3 regions of the Azospirillum ramasamyi genome follow, and region 2 is predicted to be linked to each of the others. Evidence: predicted binding sites of a transcription regulator. Region 2 holds the regulator's gene; each other region holds the start of a gene.
The links. Region 2 encodes PhoB, which activates phosphate uptake and scavenging genes when phosphate is short. Its sites were predicted from a motif close to TNTCATAAAACTGTCA; they were not measured.

Region 1 (6,208 bases), 840 kb from region 2:
AAGGCCAGCCCGAGCTGTTCATGAACAAGGTGACGGTGGCGACGCAGGCGCGATAAGCCGCGGCCTGCCCCTCCCCTCCCCCACTTCGCGTTTGCGCTTTGGTCCCCATCGTAGGATAAAGCGCGTCAATTCCAGCATTTCCGACGGCGAGCACCCACCCATGGGCTTCAATTGCGGCATCGTCGGCCTGCCGAACGTCGGCAAGTCGACCCTGTTCAACGCGCTGACCGCCACCCAGGCGGCCGAGGCGGCGAATTTCCCCTTCTGCACCAAGGAGCCGAACGTCGGCCGCGTCGGCGTGCCCGATCCGCGGCTGGAGAAGCTGGCGGAGATCGCCAAGTCGCAGAAGATCATCCCGACCCAGCTGGAGTTCGTGGACATCGCCGGCCTGATCCGCGGCGCGTCGAAGGGTGAAGGGCTGGGCAACCAGTTCCTCGCCAACATCCGCGAGGTGGACGCCATCGTCCATGTGCTGCGCTGCTTCGAGGACGACGACATCACCCATGTCGAGGGCAACGTCGATCCGTTGCGCGACGCCGAGGTGGTCGAGACCGAGCTGATGCTCGCCGACATGGAAAGCCTGGAACGCCAGCTGACCAGCCTGCAGAAGAAGGCCAAGGGCGGCGACAAGGACAGCAAGATCAAGGCCGACCTGATGGAGCGCTCCCTCAAGGTGCTCCAGGACGGCAAGCCGGCCCGCGTGGTCGAGGTGTCGGACGAGGAGTGGCCGGTGTTCAAGCAGTTCATGCTGCTGACCGCCAAGCCCGTCCTCTACGTCTGCAACGTCGAAGAGGCGTCGGCCGCCACCGGCAACAGCTTCTCGGCCAAGGTCGCGGAGAAGGCCAAGGCCGAGAACGCCGAGGTCGTCGTCATCTCCGCCGCCATCGAATCCGAGGTCGCCCAGCTCTCCGACCCCGCCGAAAAGGCGGAGTTCCTGGAGTCGATGGGGCTGGAGGAGACCGGCCTGAACAAGCTGATCCGCGCCGGATTCAAGCTCTTGGACCTGATCACCTTCTTCACCGTCGGCCCGAAGGAGGCGCGCGCCTGGACCGTGCGCCGCAACGCCAAGGCCCCGGAGGCCGCCGGCGTCATCCACACCGACTTCGAACGCGGCTTCATCCGCGCCGAAACCATCGACTTCAACAGCTACGTCACCCTGGGCGGCGAGCAGGGGGCGAAGGACGCCGGCAAGATGCGCCAGGAAGGCAAGGAATACGTCGTCCAGGACGGCGACATCTTCCACTTCCGCTTCAACGTCTGACCTTGCAAACCCTTTTCCCCATCGCGGGGCGGGACCGGCCAAACGCCAACGGCGTTTTGCCGACCCGCGGGTTGGGATGAGGGGGTGGCCGCAGGCCGGTCGGAAATTCCGGATTTGCGGCGCCCGCTCCCCATTCCACCTCCGCTGCCACCCAACTGTCATATTGCCGTAACAATCAGGACTCCCCACCCTTCAGTTTGGGGTGCGGCCTGATCGCCTCCGATCCGACAGAGGGGGTGCGATGCAGGCGACGCGGGTGCTGCTGGAACTGGCCGGGAACGTCGTGCTGCTCCTGTGGGGGCTGCACATGGTGCAGAGCGGGCTGACCCGCGCGTTGGGCGGCGACCTGCGCCGCATCCTGGGGGCCGGGCTGCGCAACCGCTGGACCGCCTTCCTGTCCGGCATGGGCATCACCATGCTGCTGCAGAGCAGCACCGCCACCGGCCTGATGGCCACCGGCTTCACCGCCAACGGGCTGGTGTCGCTGATGCCGGCGCTGGCGGTGATGCTGGGGGCCAATGTCGGCTCCACCCTGATCGTCCAGGTTCTCGCCTTCGACGTCGCCCATGTGGCGCCGGTGCTGCTGCTGGGCGGTTTCCTCGCCTTCCGCCGCGGCAGCCGGACGCGCAGCCGCGACCTCGGCCGGGTCGCCATCGGGCTGGGATTGATGCTGCTGTCGCTGCACCTGCTGCTGGCGACCATCGCCCCGGCGGAGAACGCGCCGATGCTGCAGCGGATGCTGGGCATGCTCACCGCCGATCCGGTGGTGGCGGTGCTGCTGGCCGCCATCCTGTCCTGGACCGCCCATTCCAGCGTCGCCGCGATCCTGCTGATCGCCTCGCTGGCCGGCGGCGGGGTGATCGGGCCGGAGGCCGCCGTCGCCATGGTCGCCGGCGCCAACCTGGGCAGCGCCGTCAATCCGATCATCGAGGGGCCGGGCGGCGACGGCCACAACCCGGCCGCCCGGCGGCTGCCGGTGGGCAATCTGGTCAACCGCGTCGTCGGATGCCTGATCGTCGTGCCGCTGCTGGAGCCGATCACCGCCGGCCTGCAGGCAATCTCGCCGGACGCCACGCGGCTGGCCGCCAACTTCCATCTCGCCTTCAACCTGGCGATGGCCGCTCTGTTCATCGGCCCGCTGCCGTGGTTCGCGCGGGTGCTGACCCGGCTGTTCCCGGAACGTGTGGCGGTCGCCGACCCGGCGATGCCGCTCTATCTCGACCGCAGCGCGCTCCGCGTTCCCCATCTCGCCATCGCCAACGCGGCGCGCGAGGCGTTGCGGATGGCCGACACGGTGGACGGCATGCTGCGCGGCGCACTGGACGTGATCCAGACCGACGACCGCAAGCGGGTTCAGGAGATCCGCCGGATGGACGATGTGCTGGACCGGCTGCATGACGCGATCAAGCGCTATCTCACCCAGATCAACGTCGAGGATCTGGACGAACGCGACGCCCGCCGGGTGTCGGACGTGCTGACCTTCACCATCAACCTCGAACATGTCGGCGACATCGTCGACCGCAACCTGATGGAGGCGGCCTCGAAAAAGATCCGGCGCAAGCTGCGCTTCTCCACCGAGGGCGCGGCCGAGATCGCCGTCATGCTGGAGCGCCTGAGCGAGACCCAGCGACTCGCCGCCGCCGTCTTCGTGTCCGGCGACATCCGCTCCGCCCGCGCGCTGATGCACGAGAAGGAGGTGATCCGAGATCTGGAGACCAGCGCCACGGAGGCGCATTTCGCCCGCCTGCGCGCCGGCCGGACCGAAAGCGTCGAAACCAGCGCCCTGCATCTGGACATCCTGCGCGATCTGCGCCGCATCAACGCCCATCTGGTCGCCGCCGCCTACCCGGTGCTCGATCAATCGGGTGAGCTGCTGCCAAGCCGCCTCAAACATGTGGCAGCCCAAGGGTGACTTCCCGGCCCAAGGATGGGGTGCGATGGCGACTCCGCTTCGCCTCTTTCTTGTCACCACCCCAGTGACGTTAATCCTTTCGTAACCATATAAAATTCGTCAAGCTCTTTCGCGACATGGTTAACAAACCACAGCTGTGGTTGTTATGCCAGGGAGCGCCGGGTAATGGCCGGCCATGGTTGCGGAATGGAGCGGATGGTGGCGAACACGCACGCGATGTCGAACGGACCCGGCAAGCCGGGGACATCCGACGCCGGATTCGTCGAGCGGATCCGCGACGCCATCGACCGGCAGGAGCTGTCGATGGTCTACCAGCCGCAGGCCGACGTCTTCACCAACCGCCTGACCGGGTTCGAGGCGCTGTCGCGCTGGCGCCTGTCCGACGGCACCATGCTGCCCCCCGACGTCTTCGTGCCGATGGCCGAGCAGGGGGATGCGATCCACCTGCTGGGCGAATGGACGCTGCGCGCCGCCTGCACGGCGGCGGCCGGCTGGCTGCGCGCCGGCATCCTCGACGTTCCGGTCTCGGTGAACCTGTCGGCCCGTCAGCTCGACGATCCGGGGCTGGTGCTGAAGGTGCTGGGGGTCCTGGCGGAAACCGGCCTGCCCGCCGCCAACCTGAAGCTGGAGCTGACCGAAACCGCGATGTTCAGCCAGGGCGCCGACGCGCGGGAAGCCCTGATGCAGTTGCGCGGCGCCGGGATCCGGATGGTGCTCGACGATTTCGGCACCGGCTGGTCGTCGCTTGCCACCCTCCGCCGTGTGCCGGTGGAAGCCCTGAAGATCGACAAGCAGTTCGTCCAGGCGATGGTGGAGGACCGCGACGCCGCCGCCATCGTCCAGGCCGTGATCGCGCTGGCTCACGCCCTCGACCTCACCGTGGTGGCGGAGGGGGTGGAGACGGCCGAACAGCGCCTGTACCTCCAGGCCTACCGCTGCGACACGCTGCAGGGCTATTGGCTGTCCCGCCCGCTGAGCGCGGACGGCGTGGCGGAGTTCCTGGCCGAACGCAGGGTCGTCATCGGCCGGAAGCCGGGCGGGCCTTCCGTTGTTCCGCCGACATCAGGATGACCCGCCGGGTCTCGTCCCACTCCGTCAGCTCGCCGGCCTCGTCGGCGGTGGCCCAGCAGGCCTCCAGCGCATCGTCGGCGCAGATCGGATCGCCCTCCGCACTGTCCGCCGCCACCTCCACCAGCGTGTAGTGGTAATGGACCCGGCCCTCGGCGTCGGGGGTGATGGCGTCCACCACGGTGACGATGCCGGTCGGCACCACCTCCAGTCCGGTTTCCTCCCGGACCTCGCGGATCGCCGTCTCGAAAACGGTCTCGCCCACGGACTGCGCCCCGCCGGGCAGGCTCCATTGTCCCAGCCGCGGCGCCTTGCCCCGCCGGATCAGCAGAACCCTGTCCCCACGCCAGACGACGACCCCCACCCCCACCCAGGGACGGTCGGGATACTCGCGGCTGGAACGGTCGGGCGGGGTGGCGGACATGCGTGGCTCCCTATCGATGGCTTGACCCGACGTTAACGCGATTCGACACTGGTACACCAGACGCGAAGACGCATCGCCGCCTTCTGCCGGCTCACCCCACTGCCCCATGGCCGCCCCATGAAGCTCAACGAAATCCGCACCTTCATCGCCGTGGCCGATGCGCAGTCGGTGCAGGAGGCCGGCAACCGCCTGGGGCTGACGCAATCGGCGGTGTCGCGGCTGATCCAGCGGCTGGAGGCGGAACTGGGCGTGGTGCTGTTCGACCGGCAGACCAAGCCGCTGGCGCTGACCCGTGACGGGGAACTGGCGCTTGCCCATGCGCGACGCATCCTGGCGGCGACCTGCGACTTCGCCGATGCCTTCGCCGGATCGGTGGAACCGCGCGGGCTGCTGCGGCTCGGCGTCGCGCATGTGCTGACCGCACTGGCCGCCGGGCGGCCGCTGGACGACCTGCGCGCCGGCTTTCCGGGCCTGGCGCTGCGCCTGCATTCCGACTGGAGCAACCCGCTGATCGAACAGGTCCGCGCCGGCATGCTCGACGGCGGGCTGATCCTGATGTGCGAGGAGCAGACGCCGCCCGACGACCTGCCGGCCCGCCGGATCGCAGCCCAGGCCGTCAGCATCGTCGCCTCCCCCGACCACTCGGACGGCGCCGATCTGGCATCGATGAACGAGCGCGGCTGGGTGCTGCAGCCCAACGGCTGCCGCTACCGCGAGGCGCTTCAGCAGGCGCTGGCGCCGCTCGGACTGCAGCCGAACGTGACTGTTGAGGCCTACGACCAGAGCCTGCTGGTGTCGCTGGTGGCGCGCGGCGTCGGGTTCGGGCTGGCCCCCATGGGCCTTATCGCGCCGATCCCCGGCGCCGCCCTGTTGCGGCCGGTCGACCTGCCCGATTTCCGGATGTCGGTGACGATCTGGCTGATCCAATCGCGCACGACCGGGCGCATCGCCCCGGTGTTCGACCGGCTGGAGGAAGCGTTGCGGCGCGAGTTGGCCGCCGGCCGGACGGTGAGTCCGGCAGCGGAACAATTCGCGATTCTGCATTCCGCGGCGGAATGACCCGGTTGCCGATTATGAATTTGCCGAACTGTTGATGCCCACCTATCGTCGGTGACAACTCGACACCACGATGCGCAATCCCGCGGCACGCGGTTCCGCAACACCGGCGCGCGACGCCGGCCCCTTCCGGGAGGACGCCTTGACCACCGCCACCCCCGCACCGGCGCCCTCCTGGAGGACGCCTGCACTCGTCGTCGTCTGCGGTTGCCTGATCTCGATGCTGGCCTTCGGACCGCGGTCGAGCATGGGCCTGTTCATCGAACCGCTTTCGGAAACCCGCGGCTGGGGCCGCGACGTCTTCGCGCTGGCGATGGCGATCCAGAACATCCTGTGGGGGGCCGGCGGTCCCTTCGCCGGGGCGCTGACCGACCGCTACGGCCCGGCTCCCGTGCTGGCCGGCGGCGGGTTGCTCTATGCCGCCGGGCTGGCGCTGATGCCTTATGCGACGACCAGCGTCGAGCTGTACCTGACGGCCGGCGTGCTG
Region 2 (6,208 bases):
TCATCCCCTTCGTCAGTTCCCTGTCGGACGACGTCATCAACGCGGTGCCGCAGGGCTTGCGCGACGGCTCCTACGGCCTCGGCGCCACCAAGTCGGAGACGATCAAGCAGGTGGTCCTGCCGGCGGCGCTGCCGGGCATCGTCGCCGCGGTGATGCTGGCGGTCAGCCGCGCCATCGGCGAGACGATGATCGTCACCATGGCGTCCGGCCTGACCGCCAATATGACCGCCAACCCGCTGCAGGCGGTGACCACCGTCACCACCCAGATCGCCACGCTGCTGGTCGGCGACCAGGAGTTCGACAGCCCGAAGACGCTGTCGGCCTTCGGCCTCGGCCTCGTGCTGTTCCTCGTCACGCTCTGCCTCAACATGGTCGCCCTGCGGGTGGTCCGGACCTATCGGGAAAAATATGACTGACCTCGTCGAGCGGGACGCGGCGGCCGTGACGCCCTCACCTGAGTCCTCCCCCGCCGCTCCGGCGAAGCCGCGCGTCAGGAGCGAGGCCTTCGCCCGCCGCCTGCGCGCCCGTCACGCCGCCGAGCGCCGCTTCCGGCTGGCCGGGGCGGCGGCGGTGGCGCTGGCGGCGATGATGCTGGTGGTGCTGCTGGGCTCCATCGTCGCCAAGGGCAGCACCGCATTCTGGGAAACGCGCATCCGGCTGGAGGTGACGCTGGACCCGGCGGAGGTGGCCGAGCGCAACTACATGCCCATGCTGCGCCGGGCGCTGTATGCGCAGTTCCCGGAGGTGAGCGACCGCGCCGGCCGCCGCGTGCTGAACGACCTGCTGTCGTCGGGCGCGCCCTACGAGCTGGAGGCGATGGTCGCCAGGGATCCGGCGCTGGCCGGCACCACGCTGACCGTCTGGGTGCGCGCCGACGACCAGATCGACCAGTTGGTGAAGGGCCGCTACCGCCGCGACCTGCCGGAGAGCGAACGCGGCCTCAGCGACGCCAAGATCGCCGCCGCCGACGCGCTGCTGGCCTCCGGCGCGCTGGCGCAGGGCTTCAACACCACCCTGTTCACGGCCGGCGACAGCCGCGAGCCGGAACAGGCCGGCATCGGCGGCGCCGTCGTCGGCTCGCTGCTGACGCTCCTGGTGACCATGGGGCTGTCGGTGCCGGTGGGCATCGCCGCCGCGGTCTATCTGGAGGAATTCGCGCCCAGGAACCGCTGGACCGACCTGATCGAGGTGAACATCAACAACCTCGCCGCGGTGCCGTCGATCATATTCGGCCTGCTGGGCCTCGCCGTGTTCCTCGGCTTCTTCGGCATGCCGCGCTCCGCCCCGCTGGTCGGCGGGCTGGTGATGGCGCTGATGACGCTGCCGGTCATCATCATCGCGTCCCGCGCCGCTCTGAAGGCGGTGCCGTCGTCGATCCGCGAGGCGGCGCTGGGCATCGGCGCCTCGCCGCTGCAGACGGTGCTGCACCATGTGCTGCCGCTGGCGATGCCCGGCATCCTGACCGGCACCATCATCGGCATGGTCCGCGCGCTGGGCGAGACGGCGCCGCTGCTGATGATCGGCATGGTCGCCTTCATCGTCGACGTGCCCCAGGGGCTGACCGACAGCGCCACGGTGCTGCCCGTTCAGATCTACATGTGGGCCGACAGCCCCGAGCGCGCCTTCACCGAACGCACTTCGGCGGCGATCCTGATCCTGCTCGGCATCCTGATCCTGCTGAACGGGACGGCCGTGATCCTGCGCAAGATTTTCGAGAGACGGTGGTGAGCGCCATGAGCATCCCGAGCGGCATCAAGAGCGGTATTCCGGGCCAGCTGAAGCTGCGGCCTCGCGGCGACCGGCGCCCCGACCAACATCCGGGCCAGCGGCCCGGCGCCGCCCTGCCCAGCAAGATGACCGCCCGCGGGGTGAAGGTGTTCTATGGCGCCAAGCAGGCGCTGAAGGGCATCGATCTCGACATCCACGAAAACCGGGTGCTGGCGCTGATCGGCCCGTCCGGCTGCGGCAAGTCGACCTTCCTGCGCTGCCTGAACCGGATGAACGACACCATCGAGGGCTGCCGGATCGAGGGACGGATCGCGCTGGACGGCGAGGATGTCTACGGCAAGACCGTGGACGCGGTGCAGCTGCGCGCCCGCGTCGGCATGGTGTTCCAGAAGCCGAACCCCTTTCCGAAGTCGATCTACGACAACATCGCCTACGGCCCGCGCATCCACGGCCTGGCTTCCGGCCGGGACGAGCTGGACGAGGTGGTGCAGACCTCCCTCAAGCGCGCCGGCCTGTGGGGCGAGGTGAAGGACCGCCTGCGCGAGCCCGGCACCAGCCTGTCCGGCGGCCAACAGCAGCGGCTGTGCATCGCCCGCGCCATCGCCGTCAGCCCCGAGGTGATCCTGATGGACGAGCCCTGTTCCGCGCTCGACTCCATCGCGACCGCCCATATCGAGGAGCTGATCGACGAGCTGCGGGCCAACTACACCATCGTCATCGTCACCCACAACATGCAGCAGGCCGCCCGCGTGTCCCAGCGCACCGCCTTTTTCCATCTGGGCGAGATGGTGGAGTGCGACGACACCGGCGAGATCTTCACCAACCCACGCGACGAACGCACCCAGGGCTACATCACCGGCCGCTACGGCTGAACCCTGTGCATCACGCTTGCGCCCCCTTCCCTCTTTGTTGAAAAGGCTGTCCCATGCCGGTTAACGTCGAGACGCGCGCTGTGAACGGAGCCTCCATGAACGCGGCCCTCAAGCCGCTCGTCCTGGTCGTCGAGGACGAGGCCGACATCCTGACGCTGTTGAGGTACAACCTGGAAAAGGAAGGCTTCCGCGTCGCCACCGCCAGCGACGGCGAGGAGGCCCTGTTGGCCGCCGGCGAACAGACGCCGCACATCGTGCTGCTCGACTGGATGCTGCCGCTGATGAGCGGGCTGGAGGTCTGCCGCCAGCTGCGCCGCAACGCCAAGACCCGCGACATTCCGATCATCATGCTGACCGCCCGCGGCGAGGAAGGGGACCGGGTGCGCGGCCTGAATTCCGGCGCGGACGACTACATCACCAAGCCCTTCTCCCCGACCGAACTGGTGGCCCGCATGCGCGCGGTGCTGCGCCGCGCCTCTCCCGGCATGACCGACGAGGTGCTGACCTTCGCCGACGTGACGATGGATCTGGCCGCCCACCGCGTACGCCGCAACGGCCGGGACGTACATCTGGGGCCGACCGAATTCCGCCTGCTGCGCCACTTCATGCAGCATCCCGGCCGCGTCTTCTCCCGCGAACAGCTGCTCGATCTGGTGTGGGGCCACGACGTGTACGTGGAGCCGCGTACGGTCGACGTACACATCCGCCGCCTGCGCAAGGCGATGAACGAAGACGAAGAGCTGGACCTGATCCGCACCGTACGGTCGGCGGGGTATGCGCTGGATACGAAGTCGGTGTGAGGGTGTTGCTTCGACCGCCCCCTCCCTATCCCTCCACCGCAATCGGACCGGCCAACAGCCGGCCCAAGGGCGGGGAGTGTTAAGGAGGGGGCAACACTGCGGAGGCGGCAACACGCGATGATCCTGCTCTTCACCGACTTCGGCCTTTCCGGCCCCTATACCGGCCAGATGAAGGCGGTGCTGGCGCAGCAGGCGCCCGGCATCTCCGTCATCGACCTGTTCGCCGACGCCCCCGCCTTCGATCCGCAGCTGTCGGCCTATCTGCTGGCCGCCTACGCCCCGGCCTTTCCTGCCGGAAGCGTCTTTCTCTGCGTCGTCGATCCCGGTGTCGGCACCGACCGGCGGCCGGTGATGGTGGAGGCCGACGGGCGCTGGTTCGTCGGTCCCGACAACGGCCTGTTCGCCCTGCTCGCCCGCCGAGCGACGTCGCTGAACGCCTGGACCATCGACTGGATCCCGGACCGGCTGTCCGCCAGCTTCCACGGCCGCGACCTGTTCGCCCCCGTCGCCGCCAGCCTCGCCACCGGCCGGCCGGTTGAGCGCAGCCCGCTCCCCCGTGCCGCCATCGACCGTCCCGGCTGGCCCGACGAACTGGCGCGCATCGTCTATGTCGATGTCTACGGCAACGCCATGACGGGCATGCGGGCATCCACCCTGCCCGCCGATGCGGTGCTGAGCGCCGCCGGCACCCGCATCGTCCATGCCCGCACCTTCGGCGCGGTCGGGCCGGGGGAGCCGCTGTGGTACGGGAACTCCAACGGGCTGGCGGAGATCGCCGTCAACCGCGGGCGGGCCGACAGCACGCTCGGCCTCAGGCTCGGCGACGCGGTGACGGTGGAGTCCTGAACGGACGCAAAAGAAAACCGCCCGGAAGCGGGTGCTTCCGGGCGGTTGATGCTTGTCCGATCAGGCGTCTCGGGATCAGTCGTTGTTGCGCTGACCCAGGAACTGCAGCAGGAACTGGAACAGGTTGATGAAGTCCAGGTACAGCGTCAGGGCGCCCATCAGGGCCAGCTTGCCGGTGCTCTCGTGATCGTAGCCCTCGGCGTAGCTTTCCTTGATCGCCTGGGTGTCGTAGGCGGTCAGGCCGGTGAAGATCAGCACGCCGATGGCGGAGATCGCGAAGTGCAGGGCCGGCGACTGGAAGAAGATGTTCGCCAGGCCGGCGATGACCAGGCCGATGACGCCCATCATCAGGAACGAGCCCATCTTCGACAGGTCGGCCTTCGTGGTGTAGCCGTACAGGCTCATCGCCAGGAAGGTCGCGGCGGTGACGAAGAAGGTCAGAGCGATGGAGGCGCCGGTGAAGACCAGGAAGATCGCCGACATCGACAGGCCCATCGCGCCGCAATAGGCCCAGAAGACGAGCTGGGCGGATGCGAAGGACAGGCGCTGGATGCCGAAGGACAGCACCATCACGAACGCCAGCGGGGCCAGCATCACCACCCACTTCAGCGGCGTTCCGAAGATCGCCGCCATCATGGCCGGGCTGGACGACACGAGTGCGGCGACCAGACCCGTCAGAATCAGGCCGGCGCCCATGTAGTTGTACACGCGCAGCATGTGCTGCCGCAGGCCTTCGTCGAAGTATCCCCGATCTGTCGCGCGGCCCACGGTCGCGAAGCGGTTATAGGTCGGGTCTGCCATGTTGGTTTCCTCGGTGGAATAGGGTGATCCCGTCGGGGTGACATATTGGCGAGTCCGCAATTCGGTTCAATAGGAATCGGCAGCGGCTCTCCAAGATGAAAAAGCTTTCACGTTTCGTTTTTGCTATGGCCATCTGCCGTGTGGGTCATTCGTTCCGAAGCAATGGCGCGGAAGGCTGGCCCAATGCCCGCCAAGTACCATAGAACCCGAACGCGAGCGTGATCGCGGTGCTGAGCAAGGCCGTGGTGATCACTGCGGAGGGCAGGAAGCTCCACTCCCACCGCATCAGGAAGCGCAGCACCGCCCAGGCGGTCAGCGTGCCGATGCCGCCGGCGATGACCGCGGTCAGCAGCCCCAGCAACCCGTATTCCAACAGGAAGGCGCGCAGAACGTCGCCGCGCGTCGCCCCCAGCACCTTCAGCACCACCGCGTCGTAGACCCGGCGGCGGTGGCCGGCGGCGACCGCGCCGGCCAGCACCAGCGTGCCGGCGGCCAGCGTGATGCCGGCGACGATGCGCACCGCCGTGCCGATATGGCCCAGCATCTCCGACACCGTGTCGAGCGCGTCCTGCACCCGCACCATGGTGATGTTGGGGAAGCGCTGCAGCACGGCGCGCTGCACCTGCGTCTCGGCATCCGGTGTGGCGCGGACGGTGGCGACCCAGGTCTGCGGCGCGCCTTCCAGCGTGCCGGGGGCGAAGACCATGGTGAAGTTGATCGCCATGCTGCTGAAATCGGCGGCGCGGACGTTGGCGACCGTCGCCTCGATGCTGCGGCCCAGGATGTTGATGGACAGGGTCGCGCCGGGACCGATGCCGAAGGCCTCGGCGACGCTCTGGTGGATGGAGATCAGCGGCGGCCCGGCATAATCGGTCGGCCACCAGCTGCCGGCGGTGACTGTGGAATGCCTGGGCAGCGTCGCCGAATAGGTGATGCCGCGGTCGCCGGCCAGGATCCAGGCCTGTTCCGGGTTGACCAGCGCCTTGTCGGCGTCCTGTCCGTTCACCCGCTCGATCCGGCCGCGCAGGCTCGGCACCGCCTCGAAGGCGCTGGTGCCGGGGATGCCGGTGACGAGGTCGCGCAAGGGATCGAACTGGTCGCGCTGGATGTCGACGAAGAAGAAGCTGGGAGCGTCCTGCGGGATCGTCTCCGACACCCGGC
Region 3 (6,208 bases), 670 kb from region 2:
TAGACGCGCGGCATCGGCAGGCCGGCGCGCTCCGCCAGCCGGGCGACGATGCCGTAGAACTCCGGCGCCGAATAGGCGTCGACCTCGCGGGCGCCGTACATCGACAGCACCATGTCGCCGGAATTCCAATAGCTGAACAGGTTCATGCCCAGCGCGACGACGAAGGCGATGATCAGGCCGGTCTTGCCGCCCAGCAGGAAGCCGACCGCCATGAAGATCGCCGTCAGGCCGGCAAGGAGAATGGTGGTCTTCAGATAGCTGGTCATGATCGCCATATCGGTTCAGGATGGGCAGGAGCGGGTCGGCGGGTTGAAACGCCGCGCTCCCGGAATGACCAGGATATGGGTTTTGTCCGGACCCTCGTTCAAGATGCCCGCCGGAATACCCGCATTATCGCGATGGATATGATGACCGAACCGACCAAGCCGCAGAAGGACGCCGCCGAGGCGATCGCCGACACCACCGGCGCGATTGCCGACAACGCCGAGGCCACGGAAACCAAGGGCCCCGAGCAGAAGCCGGGCGAGATCGGCGGCCCGAAGGGGCCGGAGCCGACCCGCTATGGCGACTGGGAATTCAAGGGGCGCTGTTCCGATTTCTGATCGCCGGTTTCCGAGCGCCGGAGTCAGTCGATCCGGCGCCCGGTCACCGCGTCGAACAGGTGCAGGGCGTCGGCCGGCGGGGCGACGGTCAGCCGGTCGCCGATGTGGCAGCTCGGCAGACCGGCCATGCGGACCAGCAGCGTCTCGCCGCCCGGCAATCGGCCATAGACCACCGTGTCGGCCCCCAGCGCCTCGACCAGTTCCACCTCGATGGAGAAGCCTTCCGCCGCGGCGGCCAGATGCTCCGGCCGGATGCCCAGCTTCACCGGCCGGCCGGCGTCGGTCGGGCGCGGCAGCGGCAGCGGAAGACGCAGGGTGCCGGGTTGGCCGCCCCGCAGCAGCACCGCCTCGCCACGGTCGTCGATGCGGCCGTCCAGAACATTCATCGGCGGCGAGCCGATGAAGCCGGCGACGAACAGGCTCGCCGGGCGCTGATAGACCTCCAGCGGCGTGCCGATCTGCTCGGCGACGCCATGGTTCATCACCAGGATGCGGTCGGCCAGCGTCATCGCCTCCACCTGGTCGTGGGTGACGTAGAGGCTGGTGATGCGCAGCCGGTCCTGCAGCCGCTTGATCTCCACCCGCATCTGGGTGCGCAGCTTGGCGTCCAGGTTGGACAGCGGCTCGTCGAACAGGAAGGCGGCGGGCTCGCGCACGATGGCGCGGCCCATGGCGACGCGCTGGCGCTGGCCGCCCGACAGCTGGCTCGGCCGGCGGTCGAGGAAGCGCTCCAGTTCCAGGATCTCCGCCGCCTTGTCGACCCGCGCCCGGATCTCCGCCTGGGGAATGCCGCGGATCTTCAGGCCATAGGCCATGTTGTCGAAGACCGTCATGTGCGGGTAGAGCGCGTAGTTCTGGAACACCATAGCGATGTCGCGGTCCTTGGGTTCCAGATGGTTGACCACGCGCCCGCCGATGGCGATCTCGCCGCCGGTGATGCCCTCCAGCCCGGCGACCATGCGCAGCAGGGTGGACTTGCCGCAGCCGGACGGCCCCAGCAGGACGAGGAACTCGCCGTCCCGGATCGCGATGTCGATGCCCTTGATCGCTTCGACCGGCCCGTAGGATTTGCGGACGTCGCGGATTTCAACGGTTGCCATTGTTCTTCTTTCCTTCGTCCGCGTCTTACTTTTCGCTGTCCACCAGGCCCTTGACGAACCAGCGCTGCATCAGCACCACTACCGCCACCGGCGGCAGCATCGCCAGCACCGTGGTCGCCATGATGAGGTTCCAGTCGTTGGCCGATTCACCGGTGCCGATCATCTTGGTGATGCCGGTCACGATGGTTTCCATGTCGCCGCTGCTGGTGACCAGAAGCGGCCAGAGATACTGGTTCCAGCCATAGATGAAGAGGATGACGAAGAGCGCGGCGATGTTGGTGCGCGACAGCGGCAGGACCACGTCGATGAAGAAGCGCACCGGCCCGGCGCCGTCGATCTTGGCGGCCTCCAGCAACTCGTCCGGAATGGTCAGGAAGAACTGGCGGAACAGAAGCGTCGCCGTGGCCGACGCGATCAGCGGGATGGCCAGACCGGCATAGGTGTTGATCAGGCCGAGATCGGCGACGACCTTGTAGGTCGGGATGATGCGCACCTCGACCGGCAGCATCAGGGTGATGAAGATCAGCCAGAAGAAGGCCATGCGCAGCGGGAAGCGGAAGAAGGCCACCGCATAGGCCGACAGGATCGAGATGGCGATCTTCCCCAGCGCGATGGCCAGCGCCATGACGAGGCTGTTCAGCATCATGGTGCGGACGGGCGTGTATGTGGCGCGTGCGCCCGCCTCGCCGGCCCAGGCCTGGGCGTAGTTGTCCACTCCCTGCCCGCCCGGCCACAGCGGCAGCCCGCCGCGGCCGATGGTGCCGGAATCCCAGGTGGAGCCGATCAGCGTCACATAGATCGGATAGGCGAAGATGAGGACGCCGGCGATCAGGACGATGTGCGGCACGAGGTCGATGAATCGCGTCGGCTTCATGCGTAATGGACCTTGCGCTCGATGTACCGGAACTGCACCGCGGTCAGGGCGATGACGATCACCATCAGGATCACCGACTGGGCCGACGATCCGCCGAGGTCGTTGTTGACCACGCCGTCATGGTAGACGCGGAAGATCAGCGTCTCCGTCGCCTTGCCGGGCCCGCCCTGGGTCAGGGCATGGATGGTGCCGAAGGTCTCGAAGAAGGCGTAGACCATGTCGACCACCAGCAGGAAGAAGGTGGTCGGCGACAGCAGCGGGAAGGTGATGGTCCAGAAACGCCGGACCGGGCCGGCGCCGTCGATGCTGGCCGCCTCGATCACCGAGCGCGGGATCGCCTGCAGGCCGGCCAGGAAGAAGATGAAGTTGTAGGCCACCTGTTTCCAACTGGCGGCCATGATGACCATCCACAGCGCCTGCCCGCCGTTCAGCCGGTAGTCCCAATCATAGCCGAGCGCCCTCAGCGCCCGGCCGAACGACCCGATGTCGGGGTTGAAGATGAACATCCACAGCACCGCCGCGACCGCCGGCGCCAGGGCATAGGGCCAGATCAGCAGCGTCTTGTAGGCGTGCGCCCCCTTGATCCTGGAATCGGCGAGCACAGCCAGCAGCAGCGCCGTGCCCATCGACAGCACGGTGACCGCGACGCTGAAGATCACCGTGACTTTCAGCGTGTCGAGATAGTTCGGATCGGTCAGCACATGCTCGAAATTCTCGAACCAGACGAACTCGCTGCGGATGCCGAAGGCGTCCTGCAGATGCACCGACTGCCAGACGGCCTGGGCCGCCGGCCAGATGAAGAACACCAGCGTCACCACCACCTGAGGCGCAAGCAGCAGGTAGGGCAGCAGCCGGTTGTCGAATGTCACGCGACGCTGCAAAGCTTGGTCTTTCGTGGATTGTGCGGAGCGCTTGGAGGATTTCCCCCTCTCCCCCGGAGGGCGGGAAGAGGGGATCCCGGCGAGGTTACAACCTGCCTCAGCCCTTGTTGGCGCGCTCGAAGTTGCGCAGCACGGCGTTGCCGCGCTTCACCGCGGAGTCCAGCGCCTGGCGGGCGTCCTGCTGGCCCTGGAAGGCCTTCTCCAGCTCTTCCTGGATGATGTTGCGGATTTCCGGCAGGTTGCCCAGCCGCAGGCCCATGCTGTTCTCGGTGGTGGGCGTGCGGGTCAGCTGGGTGGCCGGCACGTCGGCGCCGGGGTTCTTCTCGTAATAGCCCTGGGCCTTGGCCAGTTCGAAGCCCTTCATCGTCACCGGGACATAGCCGGTGTCCATGTGCCACTTCGCATCGACCTCCGGCCGGGCGAGATAGCTGAAGAACTCCGACACCGCCTTGTACTCGGCCGGCGTGCGCTTGGGCGAGGTCATGACCCAGAAGGCGGCGCCGCCGATGATGCTGTTCTTCGGGCCGTCCTTGGCGAATTCCGGCCAATAGGGCAGCGGGGCGGCGCCCCAGGCGAAATTCGCCTCCTTGCTGGTGCGGCTGCGCAGGCCGGACGAGCCGTGGATCATCGCGCATTCGCCCGACGGGAACAGGGCGTCCGGCTTGTTGTCGCGGCCGCCATACTTGAACAGCCCCTCCTTCTGCATGTCGATCAGCGTCTGCACATGCTTGACGAAGAGCGGGGCGTCGATCTTCAGCTCGGCGTTCAGCCCGCCGAAGCCGTTGGACTGGCTGGCGAAGGGGGTGTTGTGGATGGCGCCCAGCTGTTCGAACTGCGCCCACACCGGCCATGAGGTGGTCATCGGGCAGGTGGAGCCCGACGCCTTCAGCTTCTTCGCCGCCTCGATCATCTCCGGCCAGGTCGCCGGCGGCTTGTTCGGGTCGAGGCCGGCCTTCTGGAAGGCGTCCTTGTTGTAGAACATGATGGTGCTGGAGCTGTTGAACGGCAGCGCCATCATCTTGCCGTCCTTGGACGAGTAATAGCCCTTCACCGCCGGGATGTAGGCGTCGGCGTCGAAGGACGCCCCCGTCTCCTGCATCAGCTGGTAGACCGGCTTGATCGCCGGGCCGGCGGCCATCATCGTTGCCGTTCCGACCTCGAACATCTGGACGACATGCGGCGCGTTGCCGGCGCGGAAGGCGGCGATGGCCGCCTGCATCGTCTCGGGATAGGCCCCCTTGTAGGAGGGGTTGACCTGGACCGCCTGCTGGCTGTCGTTGAAGTCCTTGACGACCTGCTCCAACTGGCCGCCCAGCGGCTGCGGCAGGCCGTGCCAGAAATCGATCACCGTCTTCGATTGCGCCAGCGCGGACCCCGGAAGGGCGGCGAGCAGCAGTGCGGTGGTGGTGGCGGCGCCCGTCAGGAGGGCAAGCTTGCGGCGGGTCAACATGCAGTGGGTCTCCCTGTCCCGGTAAGGTGCGCGGTTGTCATGAGGGCAATGGGTTGCCGTCCCGCGACGCTTTCGTGAAGTTTTGGTGGCAGACGCATGCGGCCTTCTGTCCGGCCATCCGTTTGCGCTTTCGAAAAGTGCCGATAACCTGATGATCGCTTTCGAAATTGTTTGGTTGCTCTAAGCGTCACACTGCCCACGCAGGGCTGGCTCTGTCAAGACGCGGCATTACAGTCTTGTGACGTGGAATGGCCGCCGGCCGGGATGTTGCGGAGCGAAAACGCCCAGGCGCGTAAAGGCTAACGCGAACAGGGGATGCCCGACCGCCATGCACCCGCCGGAAGAGCAGCCGCCCCCGCCTGCAGACTGTGACTGAGCAGGCGGCGCAGGGCCACGGGGTCGCAGGGCTTGTGGACCAGCGACAGGCCGCTGCGGTCGACGCTGCGCAGGCGGTCGGGGTCGGTGTCGCCGGTCACGATCACGCCCGGCACGCGCCGGCCGCAACGGGCGCGCACCGCGTGGATGGCGTCGATGCCGGTCTCCAGCCCCGACAGGCGCAGGTCGGACAACACGAGATCCGGGGCGGCGGCGGCGCTGTCCAGCTCGGCGCAGGCCTCGACGATGCCGCGGGCGGGGATGACGGCATAGCCCCAACCGCGCAGCAGCATGCCGATACCCTCCAACTGCATGGCGTCGTCCTCGATCACCAGCACCGTGCCGGCCTTCGCCGGAGCGGCGGAAGCGGGCGTTCCGACCGCCGGCTCGGGTTCGCTGTCGGCGGAATCCTCGCCCGACCGGTCGCCGTCCGGGCCGGCCAGCGGCACCTCCACCGCGAAGACCGAACCCTTGCCGAGCCTGGAGCGCACCGTCACCGGATGCCCCAGCACCTGCCCCAGCCGGCGCACGATGGCCAGCCCCAGCCCCAGCCCCTGCTTGCGGTCGCGGCCGGGATTGCCGAGCTGGTGGAAGTCCTCGAAGATCACGGCATGGTTGGCCGGGTCGATGCCGACGCCGGTGTCCCATACCTCGATGCGCAGGCTGTCGCCGCGCCGCCGCGCCGCCAGCAGGATGCCGCCCTTCAGGGTGTAGCGCAGGGCGTTCGCCAGGATCGGCCGCAGCAGCCGCTCCATCAGCGCAGGGTCGCTGGTGACCTGGGCGTCGAGCGGACGGACGTTGAAGCGCAGCCCCTTGGCCTCCGCCTCCGGCCCGAACTCCTCCAGCATCTTGGCGAGCAGTTCATCGACCGGGAAGGTCTGCGGATTGGCGGTGACCAGCCCGGCCTCCAGCGCCGACACCTCCAG

Region 1: DM194_RS07520 (Na/Pi cotransporter family protein) is a predicted target of PhoB. The motif match lies at 1,407-1,422, and genes of this name have one in related genera.
Region 3: ugpB (sn-glycerol-3-phosphate ABC transporter substrate-binding protein UgpB) is a predicted target of PhoB. The motif match lies at 5,136-5,151, and genes of this name have one in related genera.

The regions. Positions count from the first base shown of each region.
Region 1 is NZ_CP029829.1:1,626,193-1,632,400, forward strand. It holds gene pth (aminoacyl-tRNA hydrolase) at 1-56, shown strand, start outside; gene ychF (redox-regulated ATPase YchF) at 161-1,261, shown strand; gene DM194_RS07520 (Na/Pi cotransporter family protein) at 1,503-3,173, shown strand; gene DM194_RS07525 (putative bifunctional diguanylate cyclase/phosphodiesterase) at 3,390-4,244, shown strand; gene DM194_RS07530 (NUDIX hydrolase) at 4,192-4,665, opposite strand; gene DM194_RS07535 (LysR family transcriptional regulator) at 4,783-5,724, shown strand; gene DM194_RS07540 (MFS transporter) at 5,864-6,208, shown strand, end outside.
Region 2 is NZ_CP029829.1:2,469,080-2,475,287, reverse strand. It holds gene pstC (phosphate ABC transporter permease subunit PstC) at 1-416, shown strand, start outside; gene pstA (phosphate ABC transporter permease PstA) at 409-1,728, shown strand; gene pstB (phosphate ABC transporter ATP-binding protein PstB) at 1,854-2,600, shown strand; gene phoB (phosphate regulon transcriptional regulator PhoB) at 2,696-3,400, shown strand; gene DM194_RS11585 (SAM hydrolase/SAM-dependent halogenase family protein) at 3,518-4,246, shown strand; gene DM194_RS11580 (Bax inhibitor-1/YccA family protein) at 4,322-5,047, opposite strand; gene DM194_RS11575 (ABC transporter permease) at 5,193-6,208, opposite strand, start outside.
Region 3 is NZ_CP029829.1:431,149-437,356, reverse strand. It holds gene htpX (zinc metalloprotease HtpX) at 1-275, opposite strand, end outside; gene DM194_RS02045 (succinate dehydrogenase assembly factor 4) at 399-602, shown strand; gene DM194_RS02040 (sn-glycerol-3-phosphate import ATP-binding protein UgpC) at 626-1,702, opposite strand; gene ugpE (sn-glycerol-3-phosphate ABC transporter permease UgpE) at 1,728-2,576, opposite strand; gene ugpA (sn-glycerol-3-phosphate ABC transporter permease UgpA) at 2,573-3,457, opposite strand; gene ugpB (sn-glycerol-3-phosphate ABC transporter substrate-binding protein UgpB) at 3,555-4,907, opposite strand; gene DM194_RS02020 (hybrid sensor histidine kinase/response regulator) at 5,207-6,208, opposite strand, start outside.